DNA from 4 places in the Paenibacillus sp. FSL R10-2736 genome. Region 4 is predicted to be linked to each of the others. Evidence: predicted binding sites of a transcription regulator. Region 4 holds the regulator's gene; each other region holds the start of a gene.
The links. Region 4 encodes Rex, which represses fermentation and respiration genes when NADH is low (regulators of the CRP and FNR family bind a similar motif). Its sites were predicted from a motif close to TTGTGAAATATTTCACAA; they were not measured.
Positions count from the first base shown of each region.

Region 1: a site for Rex is predicted at 2,072-2,089, ahead of NSQ73_RS31355 (phosphoketolase family protein). Genes of this name have one in related genera too.
Region 2: a site for Rex is predicted at 6,082-6,099, ahead of qoxA (cytochrome aa3 quinol oxidase subunit II). Genes of this name have one in related genera too.
Region 3: a site for Rex is predicted at 4,768-4,785, ahead of pflB (formate C-acetyltransferase). Genes of this name have one in related genera too.

Region 1 is NZ_JBBOBN010000002.1:717,310-725,016, forward strand. Features, by position in the region: gene NSQ73_RS31345 (hypothetical protein) at 126-1,091, opposite strand; gene NSQ73_RS31350 (GntR family transcriptional regulator) at 1,246-1,968, shown strand; gene NSQ73_RS31355 (phosphoketolase family protein) at 2,283-4,667, shown strand; gene NSQ73_RS31360 (hypothetical protein) at 4,935-5,345, shown strand; gene NSQ73_RS31365 (TIGR03915 family putative DNA repair protein) at 5,390-6,253, opposite strand; gene NSQ73_RS31370 (putative DNA modification/repair radical SAM protein) at 6,253-7,566, opposite strand.
Region 2 is NZ_JBBOBN010000001.1:6,431,800-6,439,506, reverse strand. Features, by position in the region: gene NSQ73_RS27595 (methyl-accepting chemotaxis protein) at 1-239, shown strand, start outside; gene NSQ73_RS27590 (hypothetical protein) at 519-1,604, shown strand; gene qoxD (cytochrome aa3 quinol oxidase subunit IV) at 1,936-2,229, opposite strand; gene qoxC (cytochrome aa3 quinol oxidase subunit III) at 2,231-2,827, opposite strand; gene qoxB (cytochrome aa3 quinol oxidase subunit I) at 2,824-4,773, opposite strand; gene qoxA (cytochrome aa3 quinol oxidase subunit II) at 4,817-5,833, opposite strand; gene NSQ73_RS27565 (polysaccharide deacetylase) at 6,337-7,476, shown strand.
Region 3 is NZ_JBBOBN010000001.1:2,212,950-2,220,656, forward strand. Features, by position in the region: gene NSQ73_RS09185 (ABC transporter substrate-binding protein) at 83-1,549, shown strand; gene adhE (bifunctional acetaldehyde-CoA/alcohol dehydrogenase) at 1,993-4,614, shown strand; gene pflB (formate C-acetyltransferase) at 4,874-7,135, shown strand; gene pflA (pyruvate formate-lyase-activating protein) at 7,256-7,707, shown strand, end outside.
Region 4 is NZ_JBBOBN010000001.1:2,459,223-2,466,929, forward strand. Features, by position in the region: gene dinG (ATP-dependent DNA helicase DinG) at 1-2,670, shown strand, start outside; gene NSQ73_RS10390 (redox-sensing transcriptional repressor Rex) at 2,890-3,543, shown strand; gene NSQ73_RS10395 (amidohydrolase) at 3,530-4,831, shown strand; gene NSQ73_RS10400 (cell wall elongation regulator TseB-like domain-containing protein) at 4,858-5,379, shown strand; gene NSQ73_RS10405 (aminoglycoside adenylyltransferase domain-containing protein) at 5,691-6,458, shown strand; gene NSQ73_RS10410 (hypothetical protein) at 7,036-7,578, shown strand; gene NSQ73_RS10415 (AAA family ATPase) at 7,571-7,707, shown strand, end outside.

The DNA.
Region 1 (7,707 bases), on a different contig from region 4:
AGCTGTTTGTTATATTGGATCCTTGTAATCACATGGATATGATTATGGGGAGCATTGATAAATAAGCATCTATAGATAAATGCAGCCCGCCCCCTAAGGAGATGGACTGCTTTTTTAATTAGCAATTATTTGATTGCGGCGTCTACTTCCTTCTCAAAGGCCTCCAAATACTGATTGAAGATTCCGGTATCAAAATTCGCGGTGGTATCGTTGGCTTTGGGCGGATTCTGTTGAACCAGGCTGTATAGACGATCAGTTTCGGAGGAAAGCTTCGTCCAGACCTGTTTAAGAGAATCATACTTGGAATCAAGACCGGTGATATAGCTGTCGTATTCCTTTTTCTTATCCATGGTCTTGGCCAGCTGCTCAACGGTGAAATTGATATCCAGACTCTGTCCTGTACTGCCGGTCCCGCTAATCATATAGGAATGGATGTCAACAAATCCCTCGTTCCACACGTCGGAGATTACGAAATTCCGGATATCTCTTAACATTTCACTAGGAGCAGGTACGGTTGATAACGAAGCTTCCGGGAGGGGCTCTTTGAAGACCTTTCTTGCTTCGCCGAATGTTTCCTGGTCTGATGAATCTGTTGCCCAGATAATTTTTTGGTCACTGATAAGAACGATTAATTCGCTTTTGGAATTAGAGGCTTTTTGCCCTTGGATTAACACGGCCTCAACTTTCATACCGCCTTCATCAGAATAATGCGTGGACTCGAGAACCTGGGGGCTCTTGAGTTTCTGGTCATCAGGTGTTTCTACGGATTGAATCATTTGAAACAGCGGCTGAGCATCCGGATAGACGTTGTCAGTGATAAAGACCTTTTTCGCTTCACCATCTGACCCGTTTAAGAAGACGTTGACGTATTCAAGCGCCACAGCTTCTGTATCAGTCAGTTTTTTAGGTGCAGGTGTTGGTGCGATAGTAGGCTCAGGCGCGGGTGTCTCTGAAGGAATCACTGAAGAAGCCTGTGTTTCTGCCGAAGCAGCAGCTGTAGACGCCGGAGACTCTGCCGTGTTTTTATCCGAACTGCACCCCGTCAGCGCCATAAAAGCAATGATCAAACTGATAACAAATTTTCTCTCCATTTTGTATTTCCCCCTGGTCATATATTTATTTCCAGTTCTATGTACGCGCTTTGACAGGCGGGGTTTCAGGTTTGAAATTTGAACGCTATCATTCATCTTAATATGATATATTTAATATTGAAGTTTAATGCAGGGCCCGACGAAGGAGTACCACATGACACAATTTGTCTACAAGCAAATTATTGATGACCTCAAAATGAAGATTTTTGCGGGACGGTTTGCTGATATGAGATTGCCGGATGAGCGTAGTCTCAGTGAAACGTATCAGGTTAGCCGCAGTACCATTAAGCGTGCGCTGACCAAGATGGAGAGCTACGGCATTATTTTTAAGAAACGCGGATCGGGAACCTTTATTAACCCGCTGTACATAAAAAACGATTCGATTTTTAATTACGAAGGCTCTAATCTGGGGGTCTCCGACAACTTTCAAATGCATGGCAAGAAGCCCGAGATCAAAGTACTGAATTTCGAGGTTATCCGGCCAACAGAAGAGCTTCAGCGTGATTTGTTCTTGCAGCCTCATGATTTCGTATATAAAATTGTCCGCCTGCGCCTGTTTGATGAGGAGCCCTTTATGATTGAGACCGGATATATTCCGATTAAAATCGTACAGGATCTCGATATGGCGATTATCGAAGGATCGATCTTTCATTATCTGGAGGAGTCGCGCAATCTGGCGGTTACCAAATCTTTTTTATCTATTTTTGCCGAGCCTTCTCTGCCTAGTGATCAGGAATTGCTCCACTTGAAGGAGAATGAGCCTGTTGGAATCATGGAAGGAATCTTCTTCCTGGATAACGGGACGCCGTTTGAATTCTCGCATATGCGCTTCCATTACCAGTACCTGAAATTCAACACATTCGTGTCTGTTCATTAAGGAAAGATAAGAATAATGTAATCACGAAAGACCGGGAAGATAGTTCCGGTCTTTTTGGTTTGCCCCAGGAAGTTCCAGAAGGGGATGGAGGTTGAAAAAAGGTTTGTGAAATAAATTACAATCTCATACATAGTTATAAAAATAATCCTCATTTTATAACTAATTTGCTGCGAACTTCATACTATGTTCAAAATTTCACAATATTGGACCGTATCAATTGCTAAAAAGATTGAATTTATTAAAGCCAGGAGTATGATGTAACTGTAGAAGTGATACATTCAAAATACAAAGATAAAAATTAGGGAGTGGAAGAAATGGGATTATCAATCGCACAGGTGGATTATTCTTCTAAAACTTATTTGGCAAAGCTTGATGCCTACTGGCGCGCAACTAACTACATCTCCGTGGGTCAACTCTATTTGAAGGATAACCCGTTGTTAAGAGAACCTTTGAAGGACGCAGACGTAAAAGTGAAGCCGATCGGACACTGGGGCACAATCCCTGGGCAGAACTTTATCTATGCGCATCTGAACCGCGTAATTACTAAATATGATTTGGATATGTTCTATATTGAAGGTCCGGGCCATGGCGGCCAGGTTATGGTATCCAACTCCTATCTGGACGGAAGCTACACTGAGATTTACCCGCAGATCACTCAAGATATCCCTGGACTGAAGAAATTGTTCAAACAGTTCTCATTCCCGGGCGGAGTGGCTTCCCATGCTGCCCCAGAAACACCAGGATCGATTCATGAAGGCGGCGAGCTGGGTTACTCCTTGTCTCACAGTGTGGGTGCAGTTCTGGATAATCCGAACCTGATCTCGGCAGTTGTTGTAGGTGACGGCGAAGCAGAGACCGGACCTCTGGCGGCTTCCTGGTTCTCCAACCGGTTCATTAACCCGATTACAGATGGCGCGGTGCTGCCGATTCTGCATTTGAACGGCTTCAAGATCAGCAACCCGACCATTCTGTCCCGGATGTCTAGAGAAGAGTTAACGGCTTATTTTGCAGGAAGCGGCTGGGAACCGTTCTTCGTGGAAGGCGAGAATCCTGATCTGATGCACCCGGAAATGGCTAAGGTTCTGGACACCATTATTGAGAAGATCGCAGCGATTCAGAAGAATGCCCGTGAAAATAACGATACCACACGCCCTGCTTGGCCGATGCTGGTCTTCCGTACGCCTAAAGGCTGGACCGGTCCGAAAGCGTGGGACGGTGTGCCGAATGAAGGCTCCTTCCGGGCCCATCAGGTGCCGATTCCGGTAGATCAGAAGAACATGAAGCATGCACCGGCATTACTCGAATGGCTGAACAGCTACAGACCTGAAGAATTATTTGATGAGAATGGCCGTTTGAACGCTGATCTGGCTGAGATTCTGCCTGTAGGCAACAGACGTATGGGGATGAACCCTGTAACTAACGCCGGTAACCTGATTAAAGATCTGCACAAGCCGAATTTCCGCAACTATGCACTGGATAATTCCGTTCCGGGTCAAGTGATTGCGCAAGATATGGCCGTACTGGGCAAATACCTGAAAGAGGTTGTAACGCTCAATGAAGAGAACCGCAACTTCAGAATTTTCGGACCGGATGAAACGATGTCGAACCGTCTGGGACCTGTGTTTGAGGTAACGAAACGCCAGTGGATGGATTCCATCCAGGAACCGCAGGATGAATTCCTGGCTCCTTACGGCCGTGTTATTGATTCCCAATTATCCGAGCATCAGGCGGAAGGCTTCCTGGAAGGTTATGTATTGACCGGACGCCACGGATTCTTCGCCAGCTATGAAGCGTTCCTGCGCGTTGTTGATTCGATGATTACCCAGCACTTCAAATGGCTGCGCAAGGCTACAGATCAAACTTGGCGCGCAGATATTCCATCCTTGAACGTTATTGCCACATCAACCGTGTTCCAGCAGGATCATAACGGTTACACTCACCAGGATCCGGGTCTGCTGGGTCACCTGGCTGACAAAAAGCCGGAATTTATCCGTGAGTATCTGCCGGCGGATGCCAACTCCTTGCTGGCCGTCTTCGACACCATTCTGAATGACCGTCAGAAGATCAACCTGATTGTATCTTCCAAGCACCCGCGTCCGCAGTGGTTCTCGGCAGATGAAGCTCAGGAACTGGTGGACAAAGGCCTCAAAATCATTGACTGGGCAAGCACCGACAAGGGCGGAGAGCCGGATGTGGTTATTGCTTCGTCGGGTACAGAACCTACTATGGAGAGCTTGGCTGCAATTTCGATTCTGCATGAGAAGCTGCCTGAGCTGAAAATCCGCTATATCAACGTGGTAGATCTGCTGAAGCTGAGAAGCCAGAAGCTCGATCCGCGCGGCTTATCTGACGAGGAGTTTGATCAATTTTTCACAAAGGATAAACCGGTCATCTTCGCATTCCACGGCTATGAAGGCCTGATCAAAGATCTGTTCTTCGACCGCCACAACCATAACCTGCATGTACATGGATACCGCGAGAATGGCGACATCACTACACCGTTCGATATGCGTGTACTCAACCAGATGGACCGCTTCGACCTCACGAAGGAAGCTGTGCTGAGCTTGCCGGAGGCCGGCAAATATCAGGCGATTGCTGATGAAATGGATGCCATGGTGAAGAAACATAACCAATACATCCGTGAAGAAGGCATCGATCTTCCAGAGGTTGAGAACTGGGTATGGAAGGCTTTGAACTAATTAACGTTCATACGTGTAATTTGAATTAAATAGTAAGCTCTCAAGAGGGGAGTGCTCCGGGTGGTCATGATAATGACTGCGGGGCACTCTTTTTGTGCTGGATAATATGAAGCTGCCGGGTAAGCTTGTTTGTGAGCGTTTTGTCAAAAAAGCTACTGGGCTCTCGAACGATCGGAACCTTTGACGAATGAAGGATTTACGGCGGTTTTTAGACTATACTAGTGTAAAGCAAGGCTACTAGTATTTTGGATAATCAGGAGGCTGCAGATGAAGAAAATGAATAGGTTCATAGCTCCTCCTCTTCAGTTTGAGGTGTTAGAGCATGACCGGGTGATTGCCAAAGTGAAACTGGATTATATAAATCAAACGGTTGATGTCTGGCAAGATGATAAGGTTGAGCCTGTTTTTTTGCCTTTTCCGGGTAAAGCTAAGGTCTCCGTTGGGGATGTACTGGACTATTTCGAGTCCCGCTGTGTACCGCGTACCCGGCATCACATCGATAAAATACTGCAATCCTTGGGGTTGCAAGAATATGTTCGTACCGATATTGTGAAAAAGACGCATGGCGTTCTGTATGATGATTATGTATGGATTAGATTCTCTGGTGAGGAGCTGAAATGTGCGGATGTCCATCCCCGTTATGCAAGTGAACAAGGAGTTCCGGCAAACCTTCGTTAGCAGCAGTAAAGGTGACCAAATTAAATGGAAAATGGGATTATCCTTTAAGTATGAGTATTTGTTTGTCTGAGTGAAGCCGGGAGCGGGTCGATGGTCTTCGGCGGCTCCGGCTGTAACGCCTTCTTCCGCTGCGCAGCAGCGAGTGCAGGGACGCCATTGCTGCCGTTCATCTCAACCATATGCTTCCAGTACCGCTTGGGCATCAGTGAGGTGCGCAGGCGGTCGTTTCGGCGTTCTTTAATCCCGATCGCATGATAGAAGCCTGTCCATAAGCGGCGATAGGCTTCTTCTGCTTCATCCGGCTCGGGTGCTATCCATCCGCTTAGCGGAATGATAGCCTCCCGTCCGGGTTCATGAATCAGCGCTACTTCATGAGTCTGGTCGTAGATCATGAAGCTCTCGCCCTGGAACCGGTCGCAGAAATGCTCCTGAATGACCGGAAGGATATATCCCTGCGGTTCAATGACCGCAGCCATGACCGGACCGTATACAGAGAAACGGACAAACCCCAGATACAGATGACCTTCCCGCCGAAGCTGCTGAACCGCCTTCTGTAAGGCGTGTACCGTATCATCGGCCAGCATATTCATCACCTTGCGGCCATGCTTGAAGCCGAGATACAGAAAATTCAGCAACAGCAGTTCCTTCCCCGGTGTGTGTGACCAGAACCCCAGACGGACCAGTTCCTCGGCTTCAGGGCTGATCCGGAGCGGGATAGACTTCAGGACTCTCTCCGCTTTGGCGTGGTCAGTTTCGATCCACTTCGATTCCAGCAGCAGGCCTTGCTCAGCACCTTCTGAATGAACTGCAAGCGGAATTTCCTTCCAGGTATAGCTCTCAAATACACAGCACAGCAACCCTTCAAAGCTGCCATCATAGGTATAAGCCAGAGCGGACGGCTTGAACATCAGGCTTCCGCTCCTTTCTTGAATTCCGCCCATCCTCCTGCAGCCGGCAAGGCCGCTGCGTAGTGGTCGTCGAACAAGGTCAGCTGCTCAACTTGGTGCGGCTGATAGGGGGCCAGCTGTTGGCCGGACATTAGTGAACGAAGCAGGGTATGTTCACTGACTTTCAGCCCTTCCAGCGGTTTGCCCTTGCAGGTGATGAAGAATTGGGCCCGCTTGAGCACGACGCCAAGCTTCTTCAGCGCTTGGAAATCCAGCGTTCCCGCCCGTCTTGCCTTCACTATCCGCTGTGCGCTCCTTACGCCGATACCGGGTACACGCAGCAGCATTTCATACGGAGCGCGGTTGATCTCAACCGGGAACTGCTCCCGGTGGTTAACGGCCCAGCTGCATTTCGGATCAAGCAGCGGATTGAAGTTGGGTACGGCTTCGTCCAATAATTCGCTTGCCTGAAAGCCGTAGAAGCGCAGCAGCCAATCAGCCTGATAGAGACGGTGCTCCCGCAGCAGCGGAGGTTCGGTGTCCAAAGAGGGCAGCAGCGAATCCTCGATCACCGGGGTATAGGCAGAGAAAAACACGCGCTTCAATGCGTACTTCTTGTACAGGCCCTCCGTTAGATTCAGAATTTGATAATCCGTATCGGGCGAGGCGCCCACAATCATCTGTGTGCTCTGGCCGGCGGGAGCGAAGCGGGGAGCGTGATTATATTTAACGATATCGGAGCTGTTCTCCGTAATCCGGTCTTTAATCAGCCCCATCGGCTTCAGAATGGATACTTTGCTCTTGTCGGGAGCGAGAACCCCGAGACTCTCCTGCGAGGGCAGCTCGATATTGACGCTCATGCGGTCAGCAAGCAGTCCGAGTCTGGACAGCAGGGCGTCGTCAGCTCCGGGAATCGCTTTTACATGAATATAGCCGTTGAAGTGGTACACATTCCGCAGCAGCTCCAGTGCTGCTATCAGTTGCTCGGTTGTATAATCCGGATTGCGCATAATCCCTGAGCTGAGGAACAGCCCTTCTATGTAATTGCGGCGGTAGAACTGCATGGTAAGATCCGCGATCTCTTCGGGGGTAAAAGCCGCCCGGCGGACGGGATTGGATTTGCGGTTGACACAATAGGCACAATCATAGACACAGGCGTTGGTCATAAGCACCTTCAGCAGTGAAATACAGCGGCCGTCCGCCGCAAAGCTGTGGCAGATGCCCATTGCAGCAGTACTGCCCAAACTTCCGGCCTGGCCTTTGCGGTCTGAACCGCTTGAAGTGCAGGCTACATCATATTTCGCTGAAGCGGTCAGAATCTCAAGTTTCTCCATAACATCCACGGTCACAATCCCCCTCATAGAGGAAAGTATATAACGAACGTATGTTCTTGTCAAAGGCATCTCTATGTGCCGGTTACCCGTGCAGAATGTATGCGCATTCCTTATTATGCTATAATAGTTTTTAATGGTTCA
Region 2 (7,707 bases), 4.0 Mb from region 4:
GCGAGCAGATGGAATTGATTACGGAGGTTATCGGACATGTCGCCCAGGAATCGGAGGGCGTAGCCCAGGCGATGGCTGAGGTGGATGAAATCTCGCGTAAAGGCGCCGGTGATGTTCAGGACACAAGCGCAGCGAGTGAGCAGCAGCTAACCGCGATGGGGGAGATGTCTTCCTCTGCCCAGTACCTCGCCACATTGGCCGAGGATCTGCAGAAGCATCTGGCCCGGTTCAAGCTATAGGAAGTACTGAAGCCTTGTTCGGCTAAAGATAGCAGGGAGTTTCCTGTTATATGCAGCTTAACAAGGCTTTTTTTGAATGAATAAGGTCATCCGGCCCTACGACAACAGGCAGCTTCCTGCAACATACGGCTTTCTGCTCACGTCTTTAATGATACCGGGAGAGTAGCTCCGGAGTATTGCTAAGGAAACGGAAGGGCATCTTGAGCGCGATTCCATGATTCCATGATTGGATGATCATTCCAGGAAGTGAACCTGAATTCAAAGGAGGCGATTCACAGGATGAGGACCCCAATATTCAAACTGGCCCTAGTTCCGGTATTATTGAGCACACTTATTGCCTGCAGTGCAGGTCAGGACGGAAATAATGCCACGGCTGAACCCGTCAAATCTGCCGAACCAACCCGGGAAGCAGCCGGGCCTGGGGTAACGGCGGGGGAGATCAGGCATTATGAGAATATAATTATTTCTGACTGGATGGATGAGGATACGGTTGTAGTGTCCAAGGAGAACGACAAGTTAGGTAAAATGAGTCTGGAGGAGCTCGCGGATTCATTGCCCAAAAGCCTGTACTTCTACCACCTGGATACCAAAGAATTTGAATTGATCAAGGAACAGGAAAATGTGTTTCTGGGAGACGCTGTATTGTCATCCGATCACAAGCATCTGCTGTATAGTGAATTCTCATTAGGAGATCCGGTCTACTATGTGATGGATTTAGGGTCAAAGAAGACCTTCAGCATCACAGGCGATGACATTGCAGGAGCTATGAGCGCCCGGTGGGCTGATGATGACACTGTTATAGGACCTGCATACAGCGGCGGTGCTTTTACAGCAAATACCTCCGGTAAGATCGCTGCGGTAGAGGGGCTTAGCGGTGAAGGACTGATTGTTGTCCGGCAAATCAAAGATAAGATTTATTACACCTCCAATTCCGGCGAATCGCTGCAAACCTTCGATCTGAATACCAAGGAAAAAGCCACCTTGAAAATTGACCGTGTCGGCAGCGTAATTCCTTCACCGGGCGGAGATCAGCTGCTGGTCCAGCAATATAAGGATTCCGCACAAGCGCTGCTCCTCACTGATACAGACGGGGGAAATCAGAAGATTATCGTGGAAGGCGCGGAGCTTGGCGGTATCTCCTGGTCGCCGGACCAGCGGATGATTGCCTACAGCATGTCCGCTGACGGGGACGGTACGGCCTCTACTGCTCTTTATGTCTACGATCTGGAATCGGGTAAGTCTGTCAAGGTTGCAGATGGTACAGGGAATCTGACGACCTCCTGGAGCCCTTCGGGCAAACAGCTTGCGTATACCGAATGGAGCGGGGATGAGAGCAGCAGCAGTGTGGTGCAGTTGCAGGATTAGTGATTATTTACTGAGAGCATCTGAGATAGCTAGATAATAACAAAAAGCGCAAAGGATCGGAGGGGGATTTTGGAACTGTAGGAGCGGTAGCGTCCGCCTTTGTCTACGGATTTCGACCGCCAAGAAGCGGTATCAATCCAAGAAATCTGTAGACGGGCAGCGGCCGGAAGTCCAAATATTCACCGTAGTGACGATTGAGCTTTTAGTTAATGCTTTAAGTTAATATTTAAAATACAGTCTAGCCAAAAAAAGCGGCCCGTCCCGGAACATACCGGAAACGGACCGCTTTTATTATGCTGCGTGGAAGGGACGTTCCCGCCCCTCATAAAGTTTAAGAGTACCAGCCCCACACGAAGATGAACAGGGTTCCGAAGATGGTAACCAGACCCACGAACAGTGCATAGGCGATGTTGATGTACAGCTCTTTCTTGGAGTCGGCCGATTCCCCGATGTGCATGAATACAAACAGCTGCAGAGAAGCCTGGATAAGCGCTGTAATCAGCAGCACGGCCATATTGGCCCCGGAGGAGAGATCTCCGTAGATGACAATCAGCGCAGCGGCAGAAAGGACCAGAGAGGCCAGATAACCCATCACATGGCGAATTGGGAACAGTTGCTTCATCATGTCACATCAGTCCTTTCAGGTAGACGAAGCTGAAGATAAAGATCCAGACAACGTCCAGGAAATGCCAGAACAGGGAGAAGATAAAAGCCTTGTTGGCGGTGGCCGGTGTGATGCCGTGGCGCCACAGCTGAATCATGATTCCCGCTCCCCACAGGAAGCCGAAGCTGACGTGGGCACCATGCGTTCCGAGCAGTACGAACAGACTGGAGAGGAAACCGCTGGTTTGCAGGGTCGCACCCTCATGCACGTAAGTGAAGAACTCGTCAATTTCAATGCCGATAAAGCCGAGACCCATAAGCAGCGTGATGGCCATGAAGACCATCATCGCTTTCTTATAGCCATGCCGCATGGCATGGATAGCCAGGCCGATCGTGAAGGAGCTCGACAGCAGCAGGAAGGTCTCGATCAGCACAGGGCCGATTTTGAACAGCTCGCTGGCGCTCGGTCCGCTGGCAAAGCGGTTGACCATTACGAAATATACTGTAAACAATGTAGCGAAGAGAGGGATTTCAGCTCCGAGAAAGACCCAGAAGCCGAAGATCTTGTTACTGTTCTCTTCCGTTGAATATTCGAGCGGCTTGGACGCATCTATTTTCATACAGTCTCACCCCGCTTCAATTTCTTTTCTGTAGCGATAACCTCTTCAGCCGAAATATAGTAGCCGTGATCCCGGTCGAAGGACATGAAGGCCAGCATGACAATGACACCGATACCTGAGAGGATGGCCGGAATCCATAAGCTGAATACCAGGGAGAATCCCAGGATGAAGAAGATCACGCCCAGAATGAACGGCTTGCCGGTATTGCTAGGCATATGGATCTTGGTGATTTTTTTGTCGTCATAGAGCGGGATATTGTCCTGCTTCGCGGACCACAAGGCATCACGGGTCTGCACAGTAGGGACAATTGCGAAGTTGTAGATCGGCATCGGGCTATGCGTAGCCCATTCGAGTGTCCGTCCATCCCATGGATCACTTGTTGTGTCTCTAGGCATATAACGTGTGCTCCAGTAAATATTGTAGACCAGCAGCAGGAATCCGATAGCCAGCCCGACTGCCCCTACGAAGGACAGCATATTCAGCGGGCCAAAGCCTGATTCCTCGGAATAGGTATACGTCCGGCGTGTCATTCCCATCAGACCCAGGAAGAACAGCGGGAAGAAGGTTACGTTGAAGGAAATCACGATCCACCAGAAGGAATGCTTACCGAGCCGTTCATTAAGGCGGAAGCCGAACACTTTAGGGAACCAGTAATGGAACCCGGCGATGACGGCGAACACGGCACCCGGAATGAGCACATAGTGGAAATGCGCCACAAGGAACATCGTGTTGTGATACTGGTAATCGGCACTGGCCATTGCGAGCATGACACCCGTTACCCCGCCGATGGTGAAAATCGGAATAAAGGCGAGTGTATACAGCATTGGCGTTGTGAAGGTAATCCTGCCTTTTCGCAGGGTGAACAGCCAGTTAAATATCTTAACCCCTGTAGGAACGGCAATGGCCATCGTGGTAATCGAGAAGAAGCTGTTGACCATGGCGCCTTGACCCATCGTATAGAAATGGTGAGCCCATACGAGGAAGGACAGGAGCGAGATAATCAGCATACTGAATACCATTGAGGTATATCCGTACAGGTTCTTTTTGGAGAAGGTGGCGATAATTTCGCTATAAATACCGAAGGCCGGCAGAATAACGATATAGACCTCCGGATGACCCCATACCCAGAACAGATTGGCCCAGAGCATATCCATCCCGCCGTTGGCCATCGTGAAGAACTGGGAGCCGAACAGGCGGTCGAACATCATCAGCGCAAGCGCGACAGTAAGTACCGGGAAGGCGAAGACGATAATGACGTTGGTGATGAGTACGGACCAGGTGAACATCGGCATCTTCATCAGCTTCATGCCCGGTGCGCGCATCTTGAGAATCGTTACGATAAAGTTGACCCCTGTAATCAGCGTCCCGATACCGGAAATCTGCAGAGCCAGAGAGTAGTAGTTGTTACCGACCGTCGGGCTGAATTCGAGACTCGCCAGCGGGAAGTAGGCTGACCATCCGGCATCCGGCGATCCGCCGATAACGAAGGAAATGTTCAGCAGCATGGCCCCCATGAAGAAGAGCCAGAAGCTGACGGCGTTAAGCCGCGGGAACGCGACGTCACGCGCGCCGATCTGCAGCGGAATGATCACATTCATCAGACCGATGATGAATGGCATGGCCATGAACAGGATCATGATTAGGCCATGCGTGGTAAATACCTCATTGTAATGCTGGGCATCAAGGAATTTCATTTCTGGCGCTGCCGTCTGCAGGCGCATCATCATCGCGTCCACACCGCCGCGGAACAGCATGAGCAGCGCCGCGAGGATATACATGACACCAATTTTTTTGTGATCTACAGTAGTAAGCCATTCACGCCAGAGGTATCCCCATTTCTTGAAATAGGTAAGCCCGACGAGAATCCCGATGGTGGCAAGTGCAATGCTGACCATGGCTCCGTATATCAAGGGTTCGCCGTGAACCTTAAATTTGTCTAAATCCATTAGGGTGGCTCCTTTCAGTGTGTTACGTTAAGCTCTTGCAGAGCTAGTGGCCATCATGAGTCTCGGCATCTACGGGTGAGCTTGGCAGCGGCTGTTCGACTTCCGGATCAGGTTCGCTGTCAAATTCGGTTCCGCTGGACGGCTCAGGAGAAGGGTGGATCTCTTTGTTATCCTGATGCTCTTCACTGCCGTTGTCCATATCCATCTCACTTCCGTCACCACTCATGTGCTCACTGTGGTCTCCAGGGGGAGGACTGAACTCCAAATGGGTCGAGGAATAGGTTTTGCGTCCGAGGAAGTCCGTGGCGAGCAGGCCTTTGAATTCATCCTCTGTAAGCTCTGGCGCGGTTTCCTTGACGTCGTTCACCCATTCGTCATAATCCTTGTTGCTCATAACAAGAGCTTCAAATTCCATGTGGGCAAAGCCTTTACCGCTGAAGTTGGCATTCTTTCCGATATAAGAGCCTTCGGTATCAGCAGAAAGGTGAAGCGTGGTGAGCATGTCGCTCATGGCGTACTTTTGTCCGGCAAGTTGTGGAATCCATAAGCTGGTAATGGTGCCGAATGAGTACATTCTGAATTCAACTGCACGATGCACAGGCATATTCACGTAGTTAACCGTTTCAATGCCTTCCTCCGGATAGCTGAAATGCCATTTCCAGTTGGAGGATGATGCGTAAATGACCAGCGGTGTCTGATCTTTGTAATCCGCGGCCACGTTCTCAACCTCGGTAGTTGTCTTGACGGTTACTACTGACAAGAAGGCGACGATAATGATCGGGATAATAATCCAGATCGCTTCAAGTACCTTGTTGCCCTCCTCGTGTTCAGGAATATAACCCTCGTTACTCTTCTTCGCCCGGTATTTCACCAGTACAAAGATATATAAGATGTAGACAACTGCCAGAACACTAAGCATTACAACAATGGAGAGAATGATGGTGTCCGATAACGTCCTTGCAGACGGCCCCTTCGGGTTCAGAACAGCGATCGAGCTGCATCCCGGCAGGAGAAGGATCAGGCTTAGAAACAAAGCGTATAACGGTCCCTTTTTTTTCATATAGAACTCCTTCCTTCAATACTACTTTTCATTCGCCGTTCATTAACGGTCTTACTACTTAACCTGTATCTATAGTAAGAACTACTTACCCATAATGCAAAATACATATTTTGTATATTAAGCTAAAAAAGGCCTTAAAAATGGCGAACAAGTTAAATATGTGTGATCAAATTGTTACAACTACTTAAAGGTATGATAAAGATCACTGTAGTGGCGCAGTTTAAGCTGATTTTAAGGTTGTTCAAACTTTGTTCAAGATTGCACAATTGTTATTAATTTTGTCACATTTATTTTGGGTCAAAAAGATGTGATTTAACCGCATATTGCTTGCTGTGACAGCATTCGACGCGAATTGTCGTATTTCAGAAAAAAAGCTGAATAATCATTTTCTCATTGCAAAAAGGGTAACAATATTTTAGCTTGCGGTTACAATCTCTCAAATTACGTTATATCTATGTGTGATAAAGTAATAGACAAATATACATAGATTGGAGATTGCTGCTGTGCCCATTAAAAAAATAATGCTGTTATTCTTCTCTTTATTCCTGATTACGGGTCTTGTACAGATCCCTGCTAACGCTGAAGGTAAGACTAATGTACTAAAGCTCGGGATCAACGATAAATTGAGCGGTATAGAAGCCGTGTCTGTAAAAGGCACTTATTATGTCCCGCTGCGTGCTCTGGCCGATGAATTAAAATGGACGCTTACCGGCCTGACTGACGGAGTTCTGGTGTCTGGCGGCTCCGGGTCGCTGACCTTACAGGGTGATGCCGGTGCTGTGCTCAAAGATGGTACAGTGGTGCCTGTGAGCACTTTTTTGCAGGACGGTAAACTTATGGTTCCGCTGAAAGTAAGCGGGTATCTTGGGTATATCATATCCTTTGCGGGGGATAAATATTTACTCCGGGTGAAGGACGGCTCGGCGGGACTTACGGATGACGCCTTTGTCACCAAGTATGCAGCAGAGCTGAAGCCGAAGGAAACAGTGCCTGCGGCTCCTGCGCCATCCGCTGAACCCGGCAAGCCGGGACAAACCGTGTATCTTACTTTTGATGACGGCCCGTCGGCGACGACTTCCCAGCTGCTGGATATCTTAAGCAAGTATGAGGTGCAGGCAACCTTCTTCATGCTGGGAAATAATATGAACAAATATCCTTCGCAGGTGAAGCGGATTGTGAAGGAGGACTACGGCCTGGGGCTTCATGGCATGACACACCGCAAGGAGAAATTCTATGCTTCTCCGGCTGCGGCACTGGCAGAGATGTCAGGCGATAATGCTGTCCTCAAGAAGCTGACGGGTGCTACTACAACGCTAATCCGGCCGCCTTATGGAAGCAAGCCCTATTTCACCAAGTCTTTCCGGGATATGGTACTGGGTCAGGGCTATCATCTCTGGGACTGGAATGTGGATTCGAATGACTGGAAGTACAAAGAGGACAGTGACAAGATCTACAATACAGTAATGGAGCAGGTTCGCACGCTGAAGAAGTCGAAGACTAATCCGGTTATTCTGATGCATGATCAGAAGGCTACGCTCAAGGTGCTGCCGCGTCTGCTAGAAGCGCTTAAGGAGGAAGGCTACACCTTCCAGGTCATTACGAAGGATATGGAGCCGGTGAATTTCTGGAAGGATAAACGGTGATCAGAAGGATTTGAATGCAAAAGAGTAAGCTGCGGGAGGTTTACGGCGGCTTGCTCTTTTTTTGCGGCTTGTACAGGGAAATATGGAAACAACCCTTGTGAAAAGTGAAAGGGTGAATAGGGCTAGGTTGCCAGACAGCCAAATCGCCAAACTGGCCAAACCACCAAACCGCAATTGCGAAAATCCTGCACGAAATACAACAATCGGTGGCGCTGAAGCGTCGATCTGGTG
Region 3 (7,707 bases), 250 kb from region 4:
ATATAAATACACCTCGTTTGTAAACGGTTTCTCTTTTATGATGAATTTGTAAGCTAATTATGAATTGAAAAGGGGAGTTTCAATGCGTAAATTTTCCAGCGTATTAGCATGTCTCCTGGTGACGGGATCGTTATTGTCCGCTTGCGGCGGCAATAATAACGGGAACAAACCGGCGGCAAATGGAGGAGAGGCGACACCTGCACCAGCAGCTACTAATGCAGCAGAGGAGACCGCTACTCCGACAGAGGCACCGGTAGATGATATCACCCAGAGAAAAGTAACGATCAAAATTCACTATCCTACCCCTGACCTTACCGAGGTAAGAGCACAGGAGGATGACAAGATCAAGCGGTTCCAGGAGGTCTATCCGAATGTAGAGATTGTCAAGGATGACTGGCAGTACAATGTAAGCGAAATCGGTGTGAAGATGGCGGCGAATGAAGCTCCTACCTTCTTCAACACCTATGCAACTGAAGCGAAATTCCTGGTCGAGAAGGGCTGGGTCGCTGATGTTACGGATCTGTGGAACAACTATGAATTCAAGGATCAGATTAACCCTGTCTTGCAGAACCAGTTCATTATTGACGGCAAAGTGTATGGCGTAACGCAAAAGGGTTATGTCACTACAACGATGATTAATAAAAAGATGCTGGATGAAAAAGGTGTAGCCGTCCCTCCAATGGACTGGACCTGGGATGATATGCTGAATACCGCCAAAGGTGTAGCGGATACCAAGAAGGGGATCTCCGGTATTGCTCCAATGGGTAAAGGCAACGAAGCAGGCTGGAACTGGACCAACTTCCTGTTCGAAGCAGGCGGTGAAATCCAGAAGATCGAAGGCGGCAAGGTTGTGGCTACATTCAATTCGGATGCCGGTGTGAAGGCGCTGGATTTCTATAAGAAGCTAAGATGGGAAGCCAAAGCTGTTCCTCAGGACTGGGCGCTTGGCTGGGGCGATGCTGTAGGCGCGTTCCAGCAGGGACGTACTGCTATGGTAATGGCCGGATCTGACGGTGTTATCGAGCAGGCGCTCAACCAGGGCGGACTCAAGCCTGAAGATGTACTTACTTACCCGATGCCAGCTGCTGAAAAAGGCGGCAAGCATACCGGCGTACTCGGCGGTGACTATCTGGTTATCAATCCGAACGCCAGCAAAGACGAGCAGGAAATGGCCTTCCGCTATATTACTTTCGATTACTTCTCTGACAAAGGCCTTGAAGCTCTTGACGCGATTATCAGCCAGCGCAAAACGGACGGCAAATACTACATCCCGCCGCTCCTTGATTACTATGCTGCTGATTCCGACTTCGGCAAGAAGACCAAAGCTGTCTATGACAAGTACGACATCGTTTATCAATACAGCCCTGAAATCATGGCGCTGCTGGATGGTAAGCCTGAAGCACAATACAATACTCAGGATTATTACGCAACCATGTCCAATGTAATCCAGGAGCTATTCTCCAAGGATGGTACAGATTCCAAGGCCCAGCTCGACGCTGCAGCCAAAACTGTACAAGAGAAATTCTTCGATACTATCAAAGTGGAATAGTCACTTGCTGAATGAGTGGTTACGATGCTTGATAGAGGATTTATAACGCTAAGGCAGGAGACCCGGTCTCCTGCCTTTTTGCTTGCTCTGATTTATATTTATACTTCTATGTAAGAGAATGCGGCAGGAGAGTAGAGTTGACGAAGATTAGGAAGAACATCAGATAGCACCATTATTCTGGGGGAAAAACAAGGCTGAAGAGCTGGATTCAAGAAAAGCAGGGGAGGCTAGAGGGTGGGCGTTCGCAAATCGGACAAATATAAATGATTTATCACACAACAAATGGAAAATAATCTAGAATATGATCGAATGAAAGCGCTTTGAAAACAAATCAAAAAAAACTTTATACTTTGTGAAAGATTTCACTATACAAGGTGAAAAGGATATGATAAGATAAATGTGTAGAGAAAAACAACCTAAAAATTGACAGGAGGACGAGGGAGATGGCAGTTAAAAACGAAGTCGCCGCCCAAGTGAAACAAACCACCGCTGAAGAATATATTCAGACTTTGGTGGATAAAGCAAAGAAAGCTCATGAAGCGTTCATGGGACTGGATCAAGAGCAAACTAACACAATCGTTCATGCAATGGCGTTGGCCGGACTCGACAAACATATGTACCTGGCTAAGCTGGCCGTTGAAGAAACAGGACGCGGTGTCTATGAAGACAAAATTACGAAGAACATCTTCTCAACTGAATATATCTGGCACGGAATTAAGTACGACAAGACAGTAGGCGTTATTGAGGATAACGTTTATGACAGCTTCCAGAAGATTGCTGAGCCTGTCGGAATCATTATGGGTATCACACCGGTAACCAACCCAACATCCACCACGATGTTTAAAGCTTTGATTTCCGCTAAGACACGTAACCCTATTATATTCGGATTCCACCCTTCAGCGCAAGAGTGTAGTGCGGCAGCCGCCAAAATTCTACATGATGCAGGTGTGAAGGCTGGCGCTCCTGAGAACTTCATCCAATGGATCGAACTTCCGACCATGGACAAAACAAACGCACTGATGAACAATCCTGACGTTGCACTGATTCTGGCAACCGGCGGATCGGCAATGGTTAAAGCGGCTTACAGCTGCGGCAAACCGGCACTCGGCGTAGGTCCTGGTAACGTTCCTGCTTTCATTGAGAAGAGTGCTGACATTGATCAGGCAGTGACAGACATTATCCTTTCCAAAACATTTGATAATGGTATGATCTGTGCTTCCGAGCAAGCGGTTATCATTGAAGAAGCTATTTTTGACCAAGTGAAGAAGAAGATGATTGCGAACGGCTGCTACTTTGTAAACAAAGAAGAAGCTGCCAAGCTGACAAGCGGCGCAATGAATGTAGAAAAATGTGCGGTTAACCCGGCTATCGTCGGCCAATCCGCTGTGAAGATCGCTGAAATGTGCGGAATTCAGGTTCCTGCCGGCACGAAGATCCTGGTAGCTGAACTTGAAGGCGTAGGTACTAAATATCCGTTGTCCGCTGAGAAGCTGAGCCCGGTTCTGGCTTGCTACAAAGTGAAGAACGCAGACCAGGGTATCGAACGCGCAGCTGAAATCGTTGAATTTGGCGGCATGGGCCACAGCTCGGCTATCCACTCGAACAACGAAGAAGTAATCATGAAGTTCTCCAACCGTCTGCAAACCGGACGTATTCTCGTCAACTCGCCATCTACACACGGCGCAATCGGCGATCTCTACAATACTAATATCCCTTCCCTGACACTGGGCTGCGGATCTTATGGACGCAACTCTGTATCGCAAAACGTGACTGCAATCAATCTGATCAACGTGAAAAGGGTGAACCGTCGTACCGTGAATATGCAATGGTTTAAAGTGCCTGACAAGATTTACTTCGAAAAGGGATCCACTCAGTACCTGGCTAAAATGCCTGACATCACACGGGTTGCGATCATCACTGACCCAATGATGGTTAAGCTTGGATATGTTGAGAGAGTTGAGCATTACCTGCGTCAACGCCAGACTCCAGTAGCGATTGAAGTGTTCTCGGAAGTTGAACCGGATCCATCGACAACTACTGTAGAAAAAGGTACAGCCATGATGAACAGATTCCAGCCGGACTGCATCATCGCACTCGGCGGCGGTTCCCCTATGGATGCTGCCAAAGGAATGTGGTTGTTCTATGAACACCCGGATGCAGACTTCAACGGTCTGAAACAGAAGTTCATGGATATCCGCAAACGGGTATACAAATTCCCTAAGCTCGGTAACAAAGCTAAATTCGTTGCGATTCCAACAACTTCCGGTACTGGTTCCGAAGTAACATCGTTCGCAGTTATCACAGACAAGACTACGGGTAATAATACTAAGTACCCGCTGGCTGATTATGAGCTGACTCCAGACGTGGCAATTATCGATCCTGAATTTGTATATAGCTTGCCTAAAACAGCTGTTGCCGATACAGGTATGGACGTATTGACACATGCGATCGAAGCTTATGTATCTGTAATGGCCAGTGATTATTCCGATGGTCTGGCTATCAAGGCTATTCAGCTGGTGTTCCAGTACCTGGAAAAATCCGCATTGCAAGCTGACAAGGTTGCCCGCGAAAAAATGCACAACGCTTCGACACTTGCCGGTATGGCATTTGCTAATGCATTCCTGGGTATCAACCACAGCTTGGCGCACAAATGGGGCGGTCAATACCACACGGCTCACGGTCGTACCAATGCTATCCTGATGCCGCACGTTATCCGTTACAATGCTAAGAAACCAACGAAGTTCGCTGCGTTCCCTAAATATTCGCACTTTGTAGCTGACGAACGGTATGCTGAGATCGCCCGCATTCTAGGATTGCCTGCACGCACTACCGAAGAAGGCGTAACCAGCCTGATCAATGCAATCCGCGACATGAACAAAAAACTCGGCATCGAAGAATCCTTCTCGGCTCTCGGCTTCGATCCTAAGGATTTCGAATCCCGTGTAGATTACCTGGCCGACCGTGCATTTGAAGACCAATGTACAACTGCCAACCCTAAGCTGCCGCTGGTAACTGAGCTTGCCGATGTTTACCGCAACGCATTCTACGGAAGATTCGATAACTAATTTAAGATTGTCTGGAAAAGAATAAGGTTAGGTTAATATGGAACTGGATGGAAGTGACAAATATCACCGAAAGAGTGATATTTGTCACAGTCCTTTTTCAGAAAATAAACTAAAATGTTTATATAAACAAAGATCCCAGTTATGAAGCCGCGATTGTGAATTTTATAACAACCAATAGCTATGGGATCACGAGACACGGGATTAACCTTCAAGCCCGCGATCTCTACAAATATACTAAATATAAATGGAGGGATTTAGCATGTCGGTGATTGAAAGAGAAGTACAAGAGGTTAAGTCGGGTTGGAGAAGTTTTACTAAGGGTACATGGGCTAAGAAAGTTGACGTTAATAACTTTATTGCCAAGAACATCAAGCCTTATGAAGGAAATGAAGAATTCCTGGTAGGTCCTACCAGCAACACCACTGAACTGTGGAAGATTATCTCCCAGCTTAGCAAGGAAGAAAGAGAAAGAGGCGGCGTATGGGATGTATCCCTCGATACTGTCTCCACGATCACTTCCCACAATCCAGGCTACATCGACAAGGACAAGGAACAAATTGTCGGCGTTCAGACTGATGCTCCTTTCAGACGTTCCATTCAACCGTTCGGCGGTATCAAAATGATGATCGACGCCACTAAAGCTTATGGCTTCGAGCTTCCGCAAAATATCGTTGACATGTTCACGAACATCCGCAAAACGCATAACCAAGGCGTATTTGATGCATATACACCAGACATGAGAGCTGTGCGTAAATCCGGCGTAATTACAGGTCTTCCTGATGCTTATGGCCGCGGACGTATCATCGGCGACTATCGCCGTATTGCTCTGTATGGTATTGATTTCCTGATTAAAGACAAGAAGCAACAATTGACTGAGCTTGAAGTAGATTCCATGACAGAAGAAGTAATTCGTCTGCGTGAAGAGCTGTCCGAGCAAATGCGTGCTCTGGGCGAACTGAAACAAATGGCTGCTGCTCATGGTCTTGATATTTCGAAACCAGCTAATAACTTCAAAGAAGCTACTCAATGGGTATACTTCGGTTATCTGGCTGCAGTTAAAGAGCAAAACGGTGCGGCAATGTCCCTCGGACGCGTATCCTCTTTCCTTGATATCTATGTACAACGTGATTTCGAAGAAGGTACTCTTACTGAAGAGCAAGCACAAGAAATCGTTGACCATTTCGTAATGAAACTGCGTATCGTGAAATTCCTGCGTACGCCTGACTATAATGATCTGTTCTCCGGCGACCCTACTTGGGTAACTGAATCCATCGGTGGTATGGCTGAAGACGGAACAACACGCGTAACCAAGAACAGCTTCCGTTTCCTGCATACCCTGTACAACCTGGGTCCTGCACCAGAGCCGAACCTGACCGTACTGTGGTCCGAAAAGCTGCCTGAAGGCTTCAAAAAATATTGTGCTAAGGTTTCCATTGAAACCAGTGCAATCCAATATGAGAACGATGATGTAATGCGTCCATACTGGGGTGAAGATTACGCGATTGCCTGCTGCGTATCCCCAATGCGTATCGGTAAACAAATGCAGTTCTTCGGTGCCCGTGCCAACCTGGCAAAAGCCCTGTTGTATGCAATCAACGGCGGTAAGGATGAAAAATCCGGCGCTCAGGTAGGTCCTGAATATCCGGCGATCACTTCCGAATACCTTGATTACGACGAAGTAATGAAACGCTTCAAACCAATGATGGAATGGCTGGCTAAGACTTATGTCAACACGCTGAACATCATTCACTACATGCATGACAAATATTCTTATGAACGTATCGAAATGGCGCTGCATGACCGCGACATTCTGCGTACTATGGCTTGCGGTATTGCCGGTCTGTCCGTTGCTGCCGACTCCCTGAGCGCAATTAAATACGCTAAGGTTAAACCGATCCGCAACGAAGAAGGTATTGCTATCGACTTCGAAACTGAAGGTGAATTCCCTTGCTACGGTAACAACGACGACGCTGTTGACAACATCGCGGTTGAACTGGTTGAAACCTTCATGAGCATGATCCGTAAAAACAAAACTTACCGTGATGCTGTACCGACTCAATCGGTATTGACTATCACTTCGAACGTTGTATATGGTAAGAAGACTGGTACTACTCCTGATGGACGTAAAAAAGGCGAACCGTTCGCACCTGGTGCTAACCCAATGCACGGACGCGACAAGAAGGGTGCACTTGCTTCCCTGAACTCTGTTGCTAAACTGCCTTACTCTGATGCACAGGATGGTATCTCCAACACATTCTCAATCGTTCCTAAGGCTCTGGGTAAAGACGAAGAATCCCGTAAGTCCAACCTGGTATTCATGATGGACGGATACTTCCACAACAATGCTCAGCACTTGAACGTTAACGTATTTAACCGTGAGCAGCTGATTGATGCAATGGATCACCCTGAGAACTACCCACAATTGACCATTCGCGTATCCGGCTATGCAGTTAACTTCATCAAGCTGACCCGCGAACAACAGTTGGATGTTATCAACCGTACGTTCCACGATTCCATGTAAGATTTGTTCTTACAGATCAAGAATTAAAATAAATCAAAGAGCTGCCGCCCTTGCAAGAGGGCGGTACACTCTTGTTTAAAAGTAATTAAAATTTTAAGCTTTTTGAAAGGATGACATCTCATGCTTAAAGGACATATCCACTCCTTAGAAACTTTTGGAACGGTGGATGGCCCGGGTATCCGCTTCGTGCTTTTTATGCAGGGCTGCCTACTTAAGTGTCAGTATTGCCACAACCCGGATACCTGGGGATTGAATGAAGGCAAGGAAATGACCGTTGAAGAAGTGCTGGCGGAAATTGAACCTTACCTGAATTATTATAAAACTTCCGGCGGCGGACTTACCGTATCCGGCGGGGAACCCACGCTGCAGGCGCATTTCGTCAAACAGCTGTTCACCGAAGTGAAGAAACGCTGGAATTTGCATACTACGCTTGATACTAACGGCTATAATGATGGTTCGAAAATCAGCGACTTGCTGGATGTTACCGATCTTGTACTGCTGGATCTGAAACATATCGATGATGAAGCTCATATTAAGCTGACTGGCAAATCCAACGACCGTACCTTAAAGCT
Region 4 (7,707 bases):
GACGCGCCGGAACTTGATGAGATGATGATGGAACTGGTGCCGCTGCTCGATGATGTTGTGCTGGTTGGACATAATGTGGCGTTTGATTTTCATTTCTTGCAGAATGCGCTGGACCGCTGCGGTTATTTGCCGTTTCAGGGCCGGATTCTGGATACTATCGATTTTCTCAAAATATGCTTTCCCTCGCTGACTACCTATCAGCTTGGGTCCGTGAGCAGCCATTTTGGCCTTACGCATGAGCGTCCCCATCAAGCGGACAGTGATGCCCTCGCAACTGCTCTTGTGCTGCTGAAATGTCTGGAGGAGCTGGACAGCCTGCCTCTCCTGACCATCCAGCGGCTCAATGAGCTGTTCGCCGATGAAGACAGTGACCTGGCCTGGTATTTCGACGGTCTGCTGCGTGAGCGCGAAATGGAGACCTTCCAGCCGGAAGGAGACCTGACCTTCTACCGTCAGCTGGCCCTTGCTGTAGGCGACTGGGCAGAGCTGCCTCCGCCGCGGGAGGAAGGATCTGACAACCCGCTGCAGAATATTACCTTCGGGGAGTATATGGAAGAGGTAACCAAGCGCCTGAAGGATACCCTGCCGCAGTATGAGAGCCGTGAAGCCCAGGAACTGATGATCCAGGAGGTCATGACGGCGCTTGATCAGGATAAGCATCTGCTGATTGAAGCAGGAACCGGCACCGGCAAATCGCTGGGCTACCTGCTTCCGGCCATTTATCACAGTGTCCGCAGTAATCAGAAGGTCATGGTCAGCACGCATACGATCAACCTTCAGGATCAGCTGCGTGAGCGCGACATCCCTCTTTTGACGAGTGTTGTGCCCTTCCCATTCAAGGCAGCGATCTTTAAGGGAAGAGGTCACTATTTGTGTCTCCGCAAGTTTGAACATAGAATTAATAAAAGGGACTTCACAAGTCCCAGGGAAGAAGCGCTTACGGCCGCACAGATGATGGTCTGGCTGACCCAGACGGAGACCGGCGATGATGAAGAGCTGAACTTAAGCGGGCGCGGCGGTGATTTCTGGGAGACCGTAGCCAGTGATACCGACTCTTGTCTGGGGCGCTCATGCCCGTGGTTCCGGAAATGTTATTATCACCGGGCCAAGCATGAAGCCGGGATTTCTGATGTGGTGGTGACCAATCACTCCAAGTTATTCGCAGATGTTAAGGCCGGGCATCAGCTGCTTCCGGCTTACGAGCATCTCATCATTGATGAGGCGCATCATCTGGAGGACATTGCCGGCAAACATCTCGGAATGCAGATGAAATACTTCACCGTGGCGCATACACTCACCCGTCTGTACAAGGACAGCCGGAGCGGACAGCTGCCTGCCCTGCGCCAGACCCTGCAATCGTCCGGCAGTGAGCAGGCTTCGGAATGGAGCGGTGTTATCGACCGGATCTATCCGGATCTGCTTACCGTCAAGGAGTCCTGGGATACGCTCAGCGACAAGCTCTTCGGCTTGCTGCCTGAACGCAGCGATGCCGGAGCCGGTGAAGCCGGCCAGCTGGTCGCACGCCTGCAGCCGGGCAAGAAGCCCAAAGAGTGGGAGGAGCTGGCCGCTCTGGAGAATACACTCCACCTCAGCTTGAGCGATATCATCCGCAAGGGTGATAAAATGCTTAGTGAGATGCGTGATACCGACAGCCAGTCTTCTTCGGACAGTCTTGTGACGGATATCGGCGGGTTGTTCAAGGACCTGGCCTCCATCCGGGAGCAGATCCGTTTCTTTATGGGACTGAATGACGAGAATATCGTCTACTGGCTGGAGGGGAGCGGCAATTACCGCGGCAAATCGCTGCAGATGTATGCCGTTCCGGTGGATGTGAGCACCCAGCTCAGGGAGCTGTTCTTCGACAAGAAGAAGAGTATCATCCTGACCTCGGCCACCTTGTCTGTGGATAAGTCATTCCAGTTCATGATAGATAATCTCGGTCTTGGTGAGGCTGCAGAGCAGGGCCGTCTGATGACAGCCCTGCTTCCGTCGCCGTTCAAATACCGTGAGCAGGCACTGCTTGTCATTCCCCGTGATTTCCCGAGTGTCAAGGGAAGCATAGGGGATGCCCGCTTTGTGGATACACTGGTCCATTCTCTGGCAGAAACTGCCGTGGCTACCCGCGGGCGGATGCTGGTGCTCTTCACCTCCTACAAGATGCTGCGCCAGGTCTATGATCCGCTGAAGGAGGCCCTGGCTTCGCAGGATATCGCGGTGCTTGGACAAGGCGTAGAAGGCGGCAGCCGGAGCAAGCTGATCCGGCGGTTCCAGGACAGTACAGCGTCTGTCTTACTGGGTACGAGCAGCTTCTGGGAAGGTGTAGACATTCCCGGGGAAGCTTTGACCTGTCTGGCCATTGTCAGACTTCCGTTCCAGCCGCCTAATCATCCGCTGGCTGAAGCGAAGTCGGAGCTGCTCCAGGCACAGAAGAAGAATCCGTTCATGAAGCTGTCCGTCCCGCAGGCCGTAATCCGCTTCAAGCAAGGCTTCGGGCGGCTGGTCCGCACCGCGCAGGACCGCGGAATCGTTATTGTATATGATACCAGGGTAATCGAATCTTATTATGGGAAGTATTTCCTGTATTCGCTGCCCGGCCCCAAGATGGAGCATATGCTGACGGATCAGATCGTTCCGCGGATTGCAGAATGGCTTGAAGAAGGCGGGGTTTAATAATCCGTCTCCGGTTGATATTATGTATAAGTAATTATTGTTCTGAAGTCCCGTGCTCCACTGCTGCTGCCCAAACGGGCAGTAGTACCCGGAGCACGGTTCCTATAACCGGCTTATCAAGCAGCATATGCTATCAAACCTAAGTGAATGCTTACGAAGCGAGTTTTGCGAAGTTGAATCAAGCAGCATATGCTATCAAAACTTTAAGGAGGAGAAAACATGAAATCGGATAAAATATCGGAGGCCGTCGTTCGCAGACTCCCAGTGTACCTGCGTTTCCTGAACGATCTCCAAAAACGTGAAATCTCAACAGTTTCTTCTCAGGAGCTGGGACAGAAGCTCGATCTCAACCCAGCCCAGATCCGCAAGGACCTGGCTTATTTTGGTGATTTCGGCAGAAAGGGCATTGGGTATGATGTCTCTTATCTGATTGAGAAGATCCGGCATATTCTGAAGCTGGACCAGCAGATTAATGTAGCTCTGGTAGGTGCAGGTAATCTCGGCCACGCCTTGTCGAATTACAATGCCTACTTGAAGGATACGATGAAGATTACAGCTGTATTTGATGCTTATGAGCCTAAGGTAGGCCAGCAGATCAACTCGCTGACTGTTCAGCCGATGAGTGAGTTGGGGGATACCATCCGTGCACAGGGCATCCGCATCGGGATTATTACAGTTCCGGACAGTGAAGCACAGAACGTTGCTGACATTCTGGTAGATTCGGGCATTGAGGCGATCCTGAATTTTGCCCCTGTAATTCTTAAGACTCCGGCCAATATCCGGATTCATGCCGCCGATTTCACTACGGATTTGCAGAGTCTGGCTTATTATTTGCATGACGGAAAGGACGAAGCTGAAGATGAGCAGCAATAAAACCATTATTAAAGACGGCCGTTTTCTGGTACCTGGCAGTGATAAGCCGGTGCTGAGCGGTTTTATGACCATCGAAAATGATCTGATTACTTACATAGGTGAAGATAAGCCTGTAATTGAAGAGGATGCCGAGGTTATTGACGGCAGCCGGCTGCTGTTCATGCCGGGTCTCGTCAACACCCACGGCCATGCGGCGATGTCACTGCTGCGCGGCTACGGCGATGATATGGTACTGCAGGCTTGGCTGCAGGAAAAAATGTGGCCGATGGAAGAGAAATTCACCGGTGATGATGTGTACTGGGGAACCTCTTTGTCCGTTCTTGAGATGCTGAAGGGCGGCACTACGACCTTCCTCGATATGTATGACCATATGGACCGGGTTGCTGAGGTTACCGAGCAGTCAGGCATCCGTGCAGTACTTATGCGCGGTGTTATTGGCCTGTGCCCTGAAGAGGTGCAGAATCATAAACTGGCGGAAGCGATTGCTTTTGCCCGGAACTGGCATGGCAAGGCTGACGGCAGAATTACTGCAATGCTCTCGCCGCATGCGCCTTACACCTGTCCTCCGGAGTTCTTCATGAAGTTTGTCCAGGCGGCTCATGATCTTGATCTGCCGATGCACACGCATATGTCCGAAACGCGTCATGAGGTGGAGCAGAATGTGGCCGATTACGGCCTGCGTCCGGTCGCTCATCTGGAGAAGCTGGGAATGTTCACCCGGCCGTCCCTGATCGCCCACGGTGTTCATCTGAATGATGAAGAGATTGAGATTTTGGCCCGCCACAATGTTGGCGTATCCCACAATCCCGGCAGCAATCTGAAGCTGGCCAGCGGAGTAGCCCGTGTTCCTGAGCTGCTCAGAGCAGGCGTTAAGGTCTCCCTGGGTACGGACGGTGCAGCAAGCAACAACAACCTGGATATGTTCGAAGAGATGCGTCTGGCCGCGTTGATTCACAAAGGCGTAAGCGGTGATCCAACAGCAGTACCGGCTCCAGAGGCGCTGCTGATGGCGACCGAATATGGTGCACAGTCTATTTTCCTGAACCAGGTAGGCCGGCTTGCAGCAGGGATGAAGGCCGACTTCATTGCGATTGATATTGATCAGCCGCATTTGCTGCCGCATACCGATCTTTTGTCCCATGCGGTATATTCAGCCAGTGCCAAGGATGTGGAGCATGTCTGGGTGAACGGCAAACAGATTGTGAAGCACAGACAATGTCTGACACTAGATGAAGAAGCCATCCGCCGCAAAGCGCAGGAAACGTTCGAGGGGCTGCTTAAACGGTAATACAGGTTATATGGAAAGGAAGCTGCATGTTGAAGAAGAGGAGAAAATGGCTTCCGCTGGGGATTTCCCTGGTTCTGCTCCTTCTGTTCGGACTAAGCCAGTTTTATGCCTACATTATGAAGGATCAGTGGAACGAGCGGAGTGAAGCCAAAGAGATTGCCAGAGCGCGCGCCGGCTTAACTGAGGTATCCAAAGCACAGAAATCCGTCTGGGATGAAAATGCGATTTACTGGGTGCTTACCGGAAAAAATGATGCAGGAACCGAGCTGATGGTTTGGGTCCGCTTTACCAAGGACGGCCAGCCAGCCGGAGGCGACAACGATTTATACGCAGAGGAGCTCAGCAAAGGGACTTCTGAGGCGCAAATCCGTGATATTATAGCTGCCCAGCTTCCGGGTATTACGATTAAGCGGCTGCTGCCGGGAGTGTATAACGGAGAATATGCCTGGCAGCTGTTCTACAAAAAGGACGGCAGGTTCTATTACAGCTTCTATCGCTTCACAGACGGCAGTGCCATCGGTGAAGGGTACAGCCTGCCCAACCGGTAAGCGGCAGCAAGAATGGTCTACAGCAGGAGCGGGGGGACAGTTGAACTGTTCTCCCGCTTTTTATATTAATATAAGCCGTAATTTAAAAGGTTCTTCAAGGGAGAGAACAATCATTAAATATTCTTGGACTTGTGGCCTACTTGGAGCTATGGCTTAATAATAGGGGAGGAATAGATGAATCCATTTCGATGGCATGACAGCTGGATAGCATCAATCAGTATATACGATGATACATACCGGAATGTCATATCGGAAGTATTCATTCCCGGCATCTGCTTCATACATAATTGATATTCAGGAGGATCATAACTTTGGAAATTCTAGCCTATTTAGATCAGGCGGTAACGTTGTTCAAGGAGGAGCTGGGGGCAAATTTGTCCGGAATTTATCTGCACGGTTCGCTGGCCATGGGCTGTTTTCATCCGGATCGAAGTGATATTGATCTGCTGATTGTCGTACACGACAAGCTGCCTGTAGAGGTCAGCCGGAAACTGGCCAAGAAAGTGATAGCTTATCACGACAGTCTGCCGAACCGGCGCGGGGTTGAGCTAACTATTGTATTGAAGAAATATTTGAAGAACTTTGTGCATCCGACGCCCTTTGAGTTTCACTTCTCGGACTTTCATCTGGACCGGTACAGAAATGATGAGCATTATCTGTGCGGCGGTTATGAGGACAGGGATCTTGCGGCTCAATTTGCCGTAGTCTATCAGCGGGGATTTATTCTGTACGGCGAGCCTATCCGCGAAGCGTTTCTGCCGGTAGACCGCCAATACTACCTCGATTCTATCCTTGGTGATATCGGAGATGCTGCTCAGCAAATCATAGATTCTCCAGTGTACTACACACTGAATTTGTGCCGTGTGCTGTATTTTGTGCGGGAAGAAGTTGTGTCTTCCAAAAAGGAAGGCGGGGAGTGGGGGCTGCAGCATTTGCCGTCCAGCTATCACGGGCTGCTGAAGCACTGCCTTGAAGAATATAGCGGTGTGGAGAGTGACAGCAGTTACGACCCGGAGTTATTAATTGATTTTGCAGAATATATGGCCGGCGAAATCAGACAGCACCAAGCTAAAGTGTAAATTCGAACTAACAATGAGTAAAGCGGACTGAGATTCCGTTATCTTGTTCATTTGAGCCCAAATTGGGATGTAATCGGTCAATTAACGGAACCTGAGTCCGCTTGGCCCGCAAATCCGCCTGATCTGCACAATCAACGGAATCTGAGTCCGCGACAGCGGCAGATCAGCAAAAGGCAGATTATGTTGAAGCATCGACCTTAATAAAGAGGCAAACCAGCTTCAGCTTTGGACCTGGAGGAATTAATGCGACTTCCTGTGTCCTTGTCATACAAAAGAGAGCGCCGTAGACATTTATATGCCTACAGGGCGCTCTTTTTCGTTATCCTTGCCGGTAAAGCTAATTCTGTACACATTTATTGCCGATAAGAAAGATAATCTGCTGAAACATCCAGAAATTAGTATCAAAAATTTTAAATATATTCACACTTTTATGTAAAATCGTATATACACCTGTGATATACTACTACTTGTATCAGGACATGCTTAAGAGCATGTCAGTCTCGGAAGGGCGCTAGACACGCTAGTTTGGTCATTATTATAGACTTATGTTTGGTCATTTTTGAGAGGAGGACGTTTCTTGAAACTGCGTCTTATGCCTGTACTGCTAACGTCTCTGCTGTCCGCTGCATTGTTATTCGGGGGCTGGTATTCGTACCGCCAGTTCGCTGTGCAGGAGCCGCTGCAAAAACTTGTATCATCCTATGAGGGAGTGAAGGATTCCCATATTAGTATTAAACGCAATGAGGTTACTTTGAAACTTGATTTGCAGCCGGGCACGAAATTACGTGAACTCGTGCAGTATGTATCCAAAGAGGGCAGCTCAGCTATCAACGGCCGCACGCTCAAATTGGATGTCGAACAGAACTCCAGCGCTTTGCTGGATGAATATTGGGATAAAGCCATGTTCTCTGTTGCAGAGGCGATGGAGAGCCGGAAGTATACATTAATTCCTGCCAAGCTGGATGGTCTGAAGACGCAAGACAGCAAGTACAGCGGGGTTATAGCAACAACGGAAATTGATGACAACAATGTGTATGTGAGTCTGAGCAACGGTACGGAGAGTAAGTTCATCATTCTGCCGCGTGCGGCGGCTACGATGGGAGTGTGGAACAATGCCTAAGTATTGGAAAGAGGTCCTGGCCGGATTTGTTCCGGTCATGCTGATTTTTATGGTTTTTGTCGGGATTAACATTTTCCCTGTCATTATTGCATTCGGCATGGTCGCTGCCCTCCTGTTTATTGCCCACGC